DNA from 4 places in the Paenibacillus sp. J22P165 genome. Region 1 is predicted to be linked to each of the others. Evidence: predicted binding sites of a transcription regulator. Region 1 holds the regulator's gene; each other region holds the start of a gene.

Evidence for each region. Region 1 encodes LexA, which represses DNA repair genes until DNA is damaged. Its sites were predicted from a motif close to CGAACATATGTTCG; they were not measured.
Region 2: a site for LexA is predicted at 926-939, ahead of recA (recombinase RecA). Genes of this name have one in related genera too.
Region 3: a site for LexA is predicted at 1,405-1,418, ahead of addB (helicase-exonuclease AddAB subunit AddB). Genes of this name have one in related genera too.
Region 4: a site for LexA is predicted at 934-947, ahead of AC58QM_RS35450 (YhjD family protein). Genes of this name have one in related genera too.

Annotation. Positions count from the first base shown of each region.
Region 1 is NZ_JCAUAP010000002.1:150,389-152,585, reverse strand. Features, by position in the region: gene AC58QM_RS04770 (aminopeptidase) at 1-505, shown strand, start outside; gene lexA (transcriptional repressor LexA) at 578-1,195, opposite strand; gene AC58QM_RS04760 (LysM peptidoglycan-binding domain-containing protein) at 1,340-1,741, shown strand; gene AC58QM_RS04755 (DUF896 domain-containing protein) at 1,886-2,071, shown strand; gene AC58QM_RS04750 (HAD family hydrolase) at 2,111-2,197, shown strand, end outside.
Region 2 is NZ_JCAUAP010000007.1:241,559-243,755, reverse strand. Features, by position in the region: gene AC58QM_RS18495 (competence/damage-inducible protein A) at 1-838, shown strand, start outside; gene recA (recombinase RecA) at 1,009-2,052, shown strand; gene AC58QM_RS18485 (regulatory protein RecX) at 2,128-2,197, shown strand, end outside.
Region 3 is NZ_JCAUAP010000011.1:73,561-75,757, forward strand. Features, by position in the region: gene addB (helicase-exonuclease AddAB subunit AddB) at 1-1,257, opposite strand, end outside; gene AC58QM_RS26465 (class I SAM-dependent rRNA methyltransferase) at 1,938-2,197, opposite strand, start outside.
Region 4 is NZ_JCAUAP010000032.1:7,121-9,317, reverse strand. Features, by position in the region: gene AC58QM_RS35455 (DNA polymerase IV) at 1-547, opposite strand, end outside; gene AC58QM_RS35450 (YhjD family protein) at 548-916, opposite strand; gene AC58QM_RS35445 (ATP-dependent DNA ligase) at 1,387-2,197, shown strand, end outside.

The DNA of each region.
Region 1 (2,197 bases):
TATGCCGACGGAAGAAGTGTTTACCATTCCAAACCGAACAGGGGTAAGTGGAACTGTAGCGAGTACGATGCCGTTAAATATCAATGGGGCATTGGTGGATCGGTTTTCATTTACGTTCGAAGCAGGTAAGGTTGTAGATTTCCAAGCTGAAGTGGGTTATGACCATTTGGCTCGTTTATTGGATATGGATGAAGGTGCACGCTATCTAGGAGAGGTTGCACTTGTGCCATTTGATTCTCCGATTTCCAATGTTAATCGTATTTTCTATAACACGGGTATTGATGAGAATGCATCATGCCATTTGGCCTTGGGCAGCTGTTATCCGATCAATTTGAAGGAAGGGACTACACTGTCAAACGCGGAGTTGAAAGCTCGTGGAGGGAACAGTTCCTTGATCCATGTGGATTTCATGATAGGTTCTGCGGAGCTTGAGATCGATGGGGAACTAGCAGATGGGACGATTGAGCCGATTTTCCGCGCGGGGAACTGGGTGTTAACTTTTTAAAAGTAGGAAAAAGAAAGGCTCTCAAGTGAAATTTCACTTCGAGAGCCTTTCTTTTGTGGCGGTATTCAAGTCTTACATATCCCGGAACAAACCGATAACGCGCCCTAGAATCGTTACATTCTTCAAGAGAATAGGTTGCAGCGCGGAGTTCTCAGGTTGAAGGCGAATATGATCCTTCTCTTTGTAGAAACGCTTAACGGTTGCTTCATCATCTTCGGTCATGGCGACAACGATATCGCCGTTGTTCGCTGTTTGTTGTTGTTTAACGATGACATAGTCGCCATTATGAATGCCAGCTTCGATCATACTGTCACCCATGATGCTGAGCATGAACACGTTGTTGTCGCCAACCATACTGGAAGGAAGCGGGAAGTAATCTTCGATATTCTCAGTGGCTGTAATGGGAACACCTGCTGTTACTTTACCAACGAGGGGAACACGAGCGACGGAAACTGCGAATTGGGACTCAGCACCATCAAGCCCTAGAATTTCGATTGCACGCGGTTTAGTAGGATCTCGACGAATCATGCCTTTTTTCTCAAGACGCTCCAAATGTCCATGTACAGTTGAACTGGAAGCTAGTCCAACAGCTTCGCCTATTTCTCTAACGGAAGGCGGGTAGCCCTTATCTTTCACTTCGTTCTTAATGAATTCCATTATTGCTTGTTGACGCTGCGAAATTTTACTCATAAGATATCACTCCAATACTGGGAATCATTACCCAAAGTATAACATAGAACCCGAGTTCGTACAAACATAAGTTCGAGAAACGGTTGACTCAAACATGTGTTCGTGTTATTCTGATATCAGAACAAATGTTTGGGGGATGATTTTATGTATATGGCTTATTCACAATCGAACGGAAGAACAACACTTCAAGGTACTGCTCAAGCATCCAAAGGGATGACGACTAAACGGGGTCATGCGAAACTACTACTTCGTTTCTTGCTGATAGCAGTAATTCTTGGAACTGTGTTTTCGTTTGGTGCGATTGTACAAGCCTATGCAGGTGATAGTACGGTTACATCGTCTATACCAACTGATTCCATTCAACCATCCGCACAACCGATCCAACACGAAAAGATTGTTATTCAAAGTGGTGATACACTCTGGGAAATCGCGGACTCTCACAAAAAGAAGGGTGAGAACACGCGTTCTTATGTCGAACGATTGAAATCATTTAATCATTTATCGAGCAGTTCTCTACAAGCGGGTCAGGTTCTATTACTTCCTTAATACGTACATTTTTAGCTATCTATATAGATGAAAGTTTGAGCCATGGACCCTTAGGTCTATGGCTCTTTATGATGTATCCTTGACAATCACAAACTGTGATGGCAAAGTAGTACTCATATTGAAATTTTGACTGGGAGGATTACAATGAGTGACAGCATGGATAAAACGATTGAGCGCATCAATGAATTAGCTCGCAAAGCGAAGACAGTTGGTCTAACAGATGCAGAACTGGATGAGCGCAACGAGCTGAGAAAGAAGTATATTGATGCATTCAGAGGGAACCTGAAAGTCCAACTGGATTCAATTAAGTTCACTGACGAAGAGAATTAAGCTTACACATAGATACTACATTCAAAGGGGAAATGAATGATGACGTTGAAAGCTGTGCTTTTTGATTTGGATGATACTCTATTATGGGATGATCGTAGTGTGGAGGAAGCCTTTACTGCAACTTGT
Region 2 (2,197 bases), on a different contig from region 1:
TCTTACCTTCGAAGGAACACATTTCGTGCTTTTACCTGGACCTCCCAAAGAAATGAAGCCAATGTTTACGAATTATGCGGTGCCTTGGCTGCAAAGTTTAATGACCGATGAAGTGCCGTTGTATTCTAAAATGCTGAAGTTTGCAGGAATCGGGGAGTCAAACCTGGAGCATCAACTTTTGGATTTGATTCAAGCGCAGTCAGACCCAACAATTGCCCCCTATGCCAAAGAAGGGGAAGTCACGATTCGTTTGACGACGCGTGCACATTCCGCTGCTGAAGGCGAACAGAAGTTAAAAGCGACTGAAGAGGAAATTAATCGTCGACTTGGTGAGTACCTTTACGCGGATCAAGACGTTCCCATCGAAACCACTGTTTTGCAGTTACTAGCAGCTAGTAAGCAAACGTTGGCAGTAGCTGAGAGTTGTACCGGAGGTTTACTTAGTGATCTCATTACCGCGGTGCCAGGCAGCTCAACATCTTTCTTAGGCGGTATTATCGTATATTCAAATGCTCTAAAACATAAGCTGCTCGGTGTACCGATGGAAGTTTTGGAGGGAGAAGGCGCTCCAGGAGCTGTTAGCAGCGAGACAGCAGTCATTTTAGCCGAACAACTGCTAGTTAGGACTGGTAGTGACTTTGGCATCTCGGTGACCGGTGTGGCGGGTCCAAGCCCGTCTGAAGGGAAGCCTGTCGGGCTTGTATATGTCGGATTAGCACAGAAAGAGAGAAAGACCGAGGTATTTACACTTCAGCTTTCTGGCAACAGAGAGTTTATCAAACAAAGAGCCGCTAAGCGTGCTCTCTATCAATTATGGAAACAGTTGAAAGAAAACTAGAAATCCTCTATAATTAGATTTAGTTGACGGAAGAACCGTAGCAAAGCGATAACTTTGTTACGGTTTTTTGTTTGTTCGCAAAATAAACGAATGTATGTTCGAAAAAATGCTTGGCAAACATGCCAAAACAAGTTATCATATACCTATAATGATAGAAGGAAGTGGTCGTTTTGTCAGATCGTCGTGCCGCACTTGATAACGCATTGCGTCAAATTGAGAAACAGTTCGGAAAAGGTTCCATCATGAAGCTAGGAGAATCAACGCATATGCAAGTTGAAACGATCTCCTCGGGCGCGCTTGCCCTGGATATCGCACTTGGAATAGGTGGATTCCCACGTGGTAGAATTATTGAAGTATACGGACCAGAGTCATCAGGTAAAACAACGGTAGCTCTACATGCAATCGCTGAAGTACAAAAAGTAGGTGGACAAGCTGCCTTTATCGATGCAGAACATGCGTTGGATCCTTCCTATGCAAGCAAGCTTGGTATTAATATAGATGAATTACTTCTTTCCCAGCCAGATACAGGGGAGCAAGCACTTGAGATCGCTGAAGCACTAGTTCGAAGCGGCGCGGTAGATATTATTGTTATTGACTCCGTTGCAGCACTAGTACCTAAAGCGGAGATTGAAGGCGACATGGGGGATTCTCACGTAGGTCTTCAAGCACGCTTGATGTCACAAGCACTGCGTAAACTTTCTGGTGCCATCAATAAATCTAAGGTTATTGCGATTTTCATCAACCAATTGCGTGAAAAAGTTGGCGTTATGTTCGGTAACCCTGAGACAACACCAGGTGGTCGTGCACTTAAGTTCTACTCATCCGTTCGTTTGGATGTTCGTCGTATTGAAACGATCAAACAAGGCAATGACATGGTTGGTAACCGTACGAGAATTAAGGTCGTTAAGAATAAAGTAGCACCTCCATTTAAACAAGCTGAAGTGGATATCATGTACGGCGAAGGTATCTCTCGTGAAGGCAGTATTATTGATATCGGGACTGAACTTGATATCGTAAATAAGAGCGGCGCTTGGTATTCCTATGAGGGTGAACGTCTTGGTCAAGGTCGTGAGAACGCGAAGCAATTCTTGAAAGATAACAAAGCGATCTCGGAAACGATTGAACTGAGAATTAGAGAAAACAGCAACCTGATTAAAGTGGTTGGTCCGAATTTAGATGAAGACGAAGATGAGTTGGAAACAGCTTTTGAATAGGTTTGAAATATAGGAATGAAGAAGCACCTTGACCTTGTGTTGGGGTGCTTTTTCTCCATTTGGGAGATTATTGATATGAAGCACGAAGAGGAAGAATTACAGGTTATCACGAAGGTTGAAAAACAAAAACAAGGTAGACATCGTT
Region 3 (2,197 bases), on a different contig from region 1:
TTTGATACAACGAAATACGGCATCGTAATGCCAGTTATGTTGAACAACTTCGAGTGCAGAACGTATAAATTCCACGAGTGGATGATGAAGCACCGAACGCTTCTGATCAAAAAAGTGAGGAATCTCATAATCCGTAAGCACCATATTTAACAAATCCTGATAACCTTCCATATTCCGCACCATGATGGCCATTTCACGCCACCGTACGCCTTGCTCGCGAACTAATTGCAGCATGTCACGCACGGCACCTTCAACCTCAGCACGGCGATGAACCGCTTCTCTAATAACAAGCTGATCAGCTATCTTTTCCCCAGGAGAAGTCTGATACTTGGGAGCTCCCCCACCAATTCGTCGATCAAAATTTTGCTCTAAATACGCAAGCGCAGGACTATCTTCGTAGCGCGGCGAACGGTGTGGCGTAAGTTGAAGAACCTCTGCCGAATTAAGGCCTAATTGCCAAATCATCTCCTGCAAACGTACCATCGTCGTAGCCGTAGGATGAAATAAATCCAACTCATCCGGCGTATCACCTGCCTGCACCTCTCGATCCAGACATAACGTAATTGTCACTTGTTTGCACGCAGCAAATAAAGCACCAAGCACCTTGAATTCTTGAGGAGTAAACCCGTGAAACCCATCTATCCACACCGAAGATGAACGCAAATAACTAGAGTTAGTCACTTGTTCAGCAAGCAGTGTCAAGTAATCTTCACCGTCCAAATACTGCTTGGCAAGCTCTGACTCAAAGTGTCGATAGACGAGTTGGATATCGTGCATTTTATCTCGCAGCAAGCCATGCTCACCAAGGTTAGTCACTCGTTTATTCTCATGTGTCTCCAGCTGTTCTGCCGTCACACAATACCGCTTCATTTCTGTGAAAAGCTGGTTCAAACGGTCAACGAAGCCCATTTGCTCAGCAGAATGACCGAAGAGGCGAAGCTTATCTTTGTATTTATGTAAAATGCTCGTTAACAGCAGTTTCTTTCCTGTATCATCAATAGGCAGTCTCGCTGTGCCGCCTTCCTCTTGCATCACACGCCACGCTAAACGGTGAAAACTCAGCACTTGCGCACGGATCATCCCGCGGATACTTGGATCTGATACTAGTGCATGCTCAGCTTGAAATGTGGCTTGTTCTGGGACAAGCAGAATTAACGGGTCACCTTCAGGTGCCGATGCTAGCTGCTGCTTCATTTCTGTCAAACAGCGCTCACTCTTGCCGCTACCGGCTCTACCGAGCACGAATCGAATGGACATTCAAGGCCTCCTAACACTTTCCGTCGGAAAGCTTGCTTCGTAAGCAATTCTCGTTTTCTATCTTTCTATTCTAGCATATTTCAATGGATGAGTCGGCGTGGTAGATCATGGAGGGGGTTCTTGGGGATACATTTCGAACAGGAAATACGAACGTACATTCTATTAGTATAGCATGAAAAGCAAAAAACAAAAAGGAATATGCTATGAAAACTAATGTGATACAAGGGTTTTATAGAGCAAACACTATTTCGCTGGAAATTGCGTATTTGCCAATTCTCTTCCGTAACTCGTTTTTCGACTTACACGACTTGAATCACACCGTTTCTCTCCCGTAACTCGATTTTTTCGACTTACACAACTAGAATCGCACTAATTCTCTCCCGTAACTCGATTTTTTCGACTTACATAACTAGAATCGCACTAATTCTCTCCCGTAACTCGATTTTTTCGACTTACACGACTAGAATCACACCGATTCTCTCCCGTAACTCGATTTTTTCGACTTGCACGACTAGAATCTCACCGATTCTCTCCCGTAACTCGATTTTATCGACTTAATCGAACGATTCCCGCTAGCCTATCACTTCACCTCCGTCGCCCCCCTCCCACTATCCCTGTAAACAAGACAAAAAAACAAAGCCAGATTAACCAGCTTTGCTTAATTCACTGAAAATATCAGCTTATTTACTGCGCACTTCAAAAATAGCAAATTTCAAATAATGCCCCTCATCTACGCCAAGAATGCGCGGGTGATCCATGCCTGCTCCACGGAACTCAATCAAGCGCAGCAGCTTCCCAGCATCTGTTGCCGCGGCATGAATGGTTTCTAGGAACAATTCTGGATGCATGTGATATGAGCAGCTAGCTGTGACCAGATAACCACCTTCATTCACAAGCTTCATCCCGTGTAAGTTAATATCTTTATAGCCTCGGCATGCTC
Region 4 (2,197 bases), on a different contig from region 1:
GAAATCGCTCAACATCATCCTTGCCTAGCGTAAATATTCCACTCGCATTTTTCTTTGCGAAATTATCAGTTGCCTGCTTTGCAAGTATTTTAGTAGGTCCAATTCCTACTCGAATTCGTACGTTCATTGATGCAGCAACTTTTTGTTGAATCATTACTGCCAGTTCATCTGGCGTACAACCAAAATGATTGAGTGATCCTGTAACGTCCAAGAACTGCTCATCAATTGAAAATATCTCTACAAGATCTGTGTACTTCTCATATATACCTGTTATTGCGAGTGACACATCAATATAGCGCTGCATGTGTGGACGCATTACAATTGCATTTGGACAAAGTTGCAATGCTTCGCCAAGTCGTTGAGCTGTTGTAATTCCAAAGCTTTTAGCTATTGGACATGCTGCCAAAATTATTCCTGATCTCCTAGCCGGATCCCCAGCTACAACCACAGGTAGATTGTCTAAACCTGGATGAGTCGCCTTTTCAACACTTGCATAGAATGACTGGCAGTCGGATAAGAAAATCGTCCTTTCACATTTCTTGCTCATCTAAACGCGCCTCCGCATGTTCATCAGAGTAGTCATTAATTCTGCTTTAACTAAACTTCGTAGCATTGTGAAATAGTAGATGTATCCGCGGACTTTGTATTCTATATTAATACCGATAGCATTTGTGGTTGTGTTTAGCACTTTGATATCACGCTTTTTCATATTGTTCTTAATACTTTGTATTTGAGGGTAGATATCGCTCTCCACTTCTTTCAAATAAAAGAGAACATGGTTATATACGATTTTATCTTTATATATCTTCAGCTCCTCCATGTCCCTGGTTAACATATCGAGCAAAATGGGTAATAACGTATACTCTTTAATAATTTGAACATCCTCCGCATTCTCAACTCTTGATACAACATTCATCTTTTCACCACCATCATAAAACATATGTTCGTATAAATTATTATATACCGAACACGTATTCGTTATGCAAGTACTAAAAATAAAAAAATCCCCACTGACCAATTACGGTCAATCAGGGATTTGCTATCTATATTTCAACAAGTGAGGTTATTCTTCAATCATAGATAGTTTAGATCAACATGCTCTGGAAAGTGTCATTTAACGACAGCTAATATTAATGCTATACCAGGTTATTTACAAGGCTGCCGAAGCCTAATTATTGAAGCCCGGAAATCATGACTCCGGGCTTATTCACCCATGTGGTTCATCTTCTTTTAAGAGCGAAATAAACTGGAAATGAGATAGCAGTTGCAATGCTCAAACAAACAAACGAACTAGGGATTACTATTTTTTTCATTTAACAAGACTCCTTAATTCCTCTAAATTCCATTAGTCACAGACTGCTCTAAGGTGTACCATTATTATGGGTGATGAAGAAAATGTTTATTCCTCCAATGCTTTTACAATACAGTATAAACAACCTGGCATTTGATGACTCTGCCACTTTTGCCGAACTCAAGTGGGATGGCATAAGGTTGATTGTTTCTAATTTAGACGAACTAAATCTATATACAAAAAATACAAATGCAACAGCTAAATATCCAGAGCTTCACAACCCGCCTATTCCGAAAGGGACCATACTAGATGGCGAAATTGTAGTACTTGATGAACAAGGTCGAGCCGATTTCGAAGCGTGTAACACAGGATTTCGATCCAGCAAGAGTAGAAAGCCAGTCGTATTTATGGCGTTTGATATCTTGTACCACCGCGGCGTAGATGTAACTAGTATGCCACTAGAACAACGAAAGCAGCTTCTTGAAGAGGCCATGCAGGAAAATGAAAACTACAGAATTGTACGGCCAATACAGGGCAGCACACAGGATTTCTTTAATATCGTATGTCAGCATGGGCTTGAAGGAATCGTGATAAAAAAGAAGGCTTCAAAGTATGAAACAGATTTACGATTATCTCGCTCAATTCGCTCGTGGTCATGGCAAAAGGTAATTAATTATCAAAAAGCAGAAGTCTATATAACTGGATATAGCAAGAAGGAACATTCATGGCTACTTGGTTATCCCGATGGCGACAAAATTCGACCAATCGGTGCTTTGGAGTTGGGGATAACCCAGTCGGCTCGCCAATCCATGTGGCCAGTATTCCATGCATACAAAAGTGGTGAGAGCAAAGATCACGTATTTGTTAAACCATTAGTACGTTGTAAGGTAAAGTATCGGGATTGGT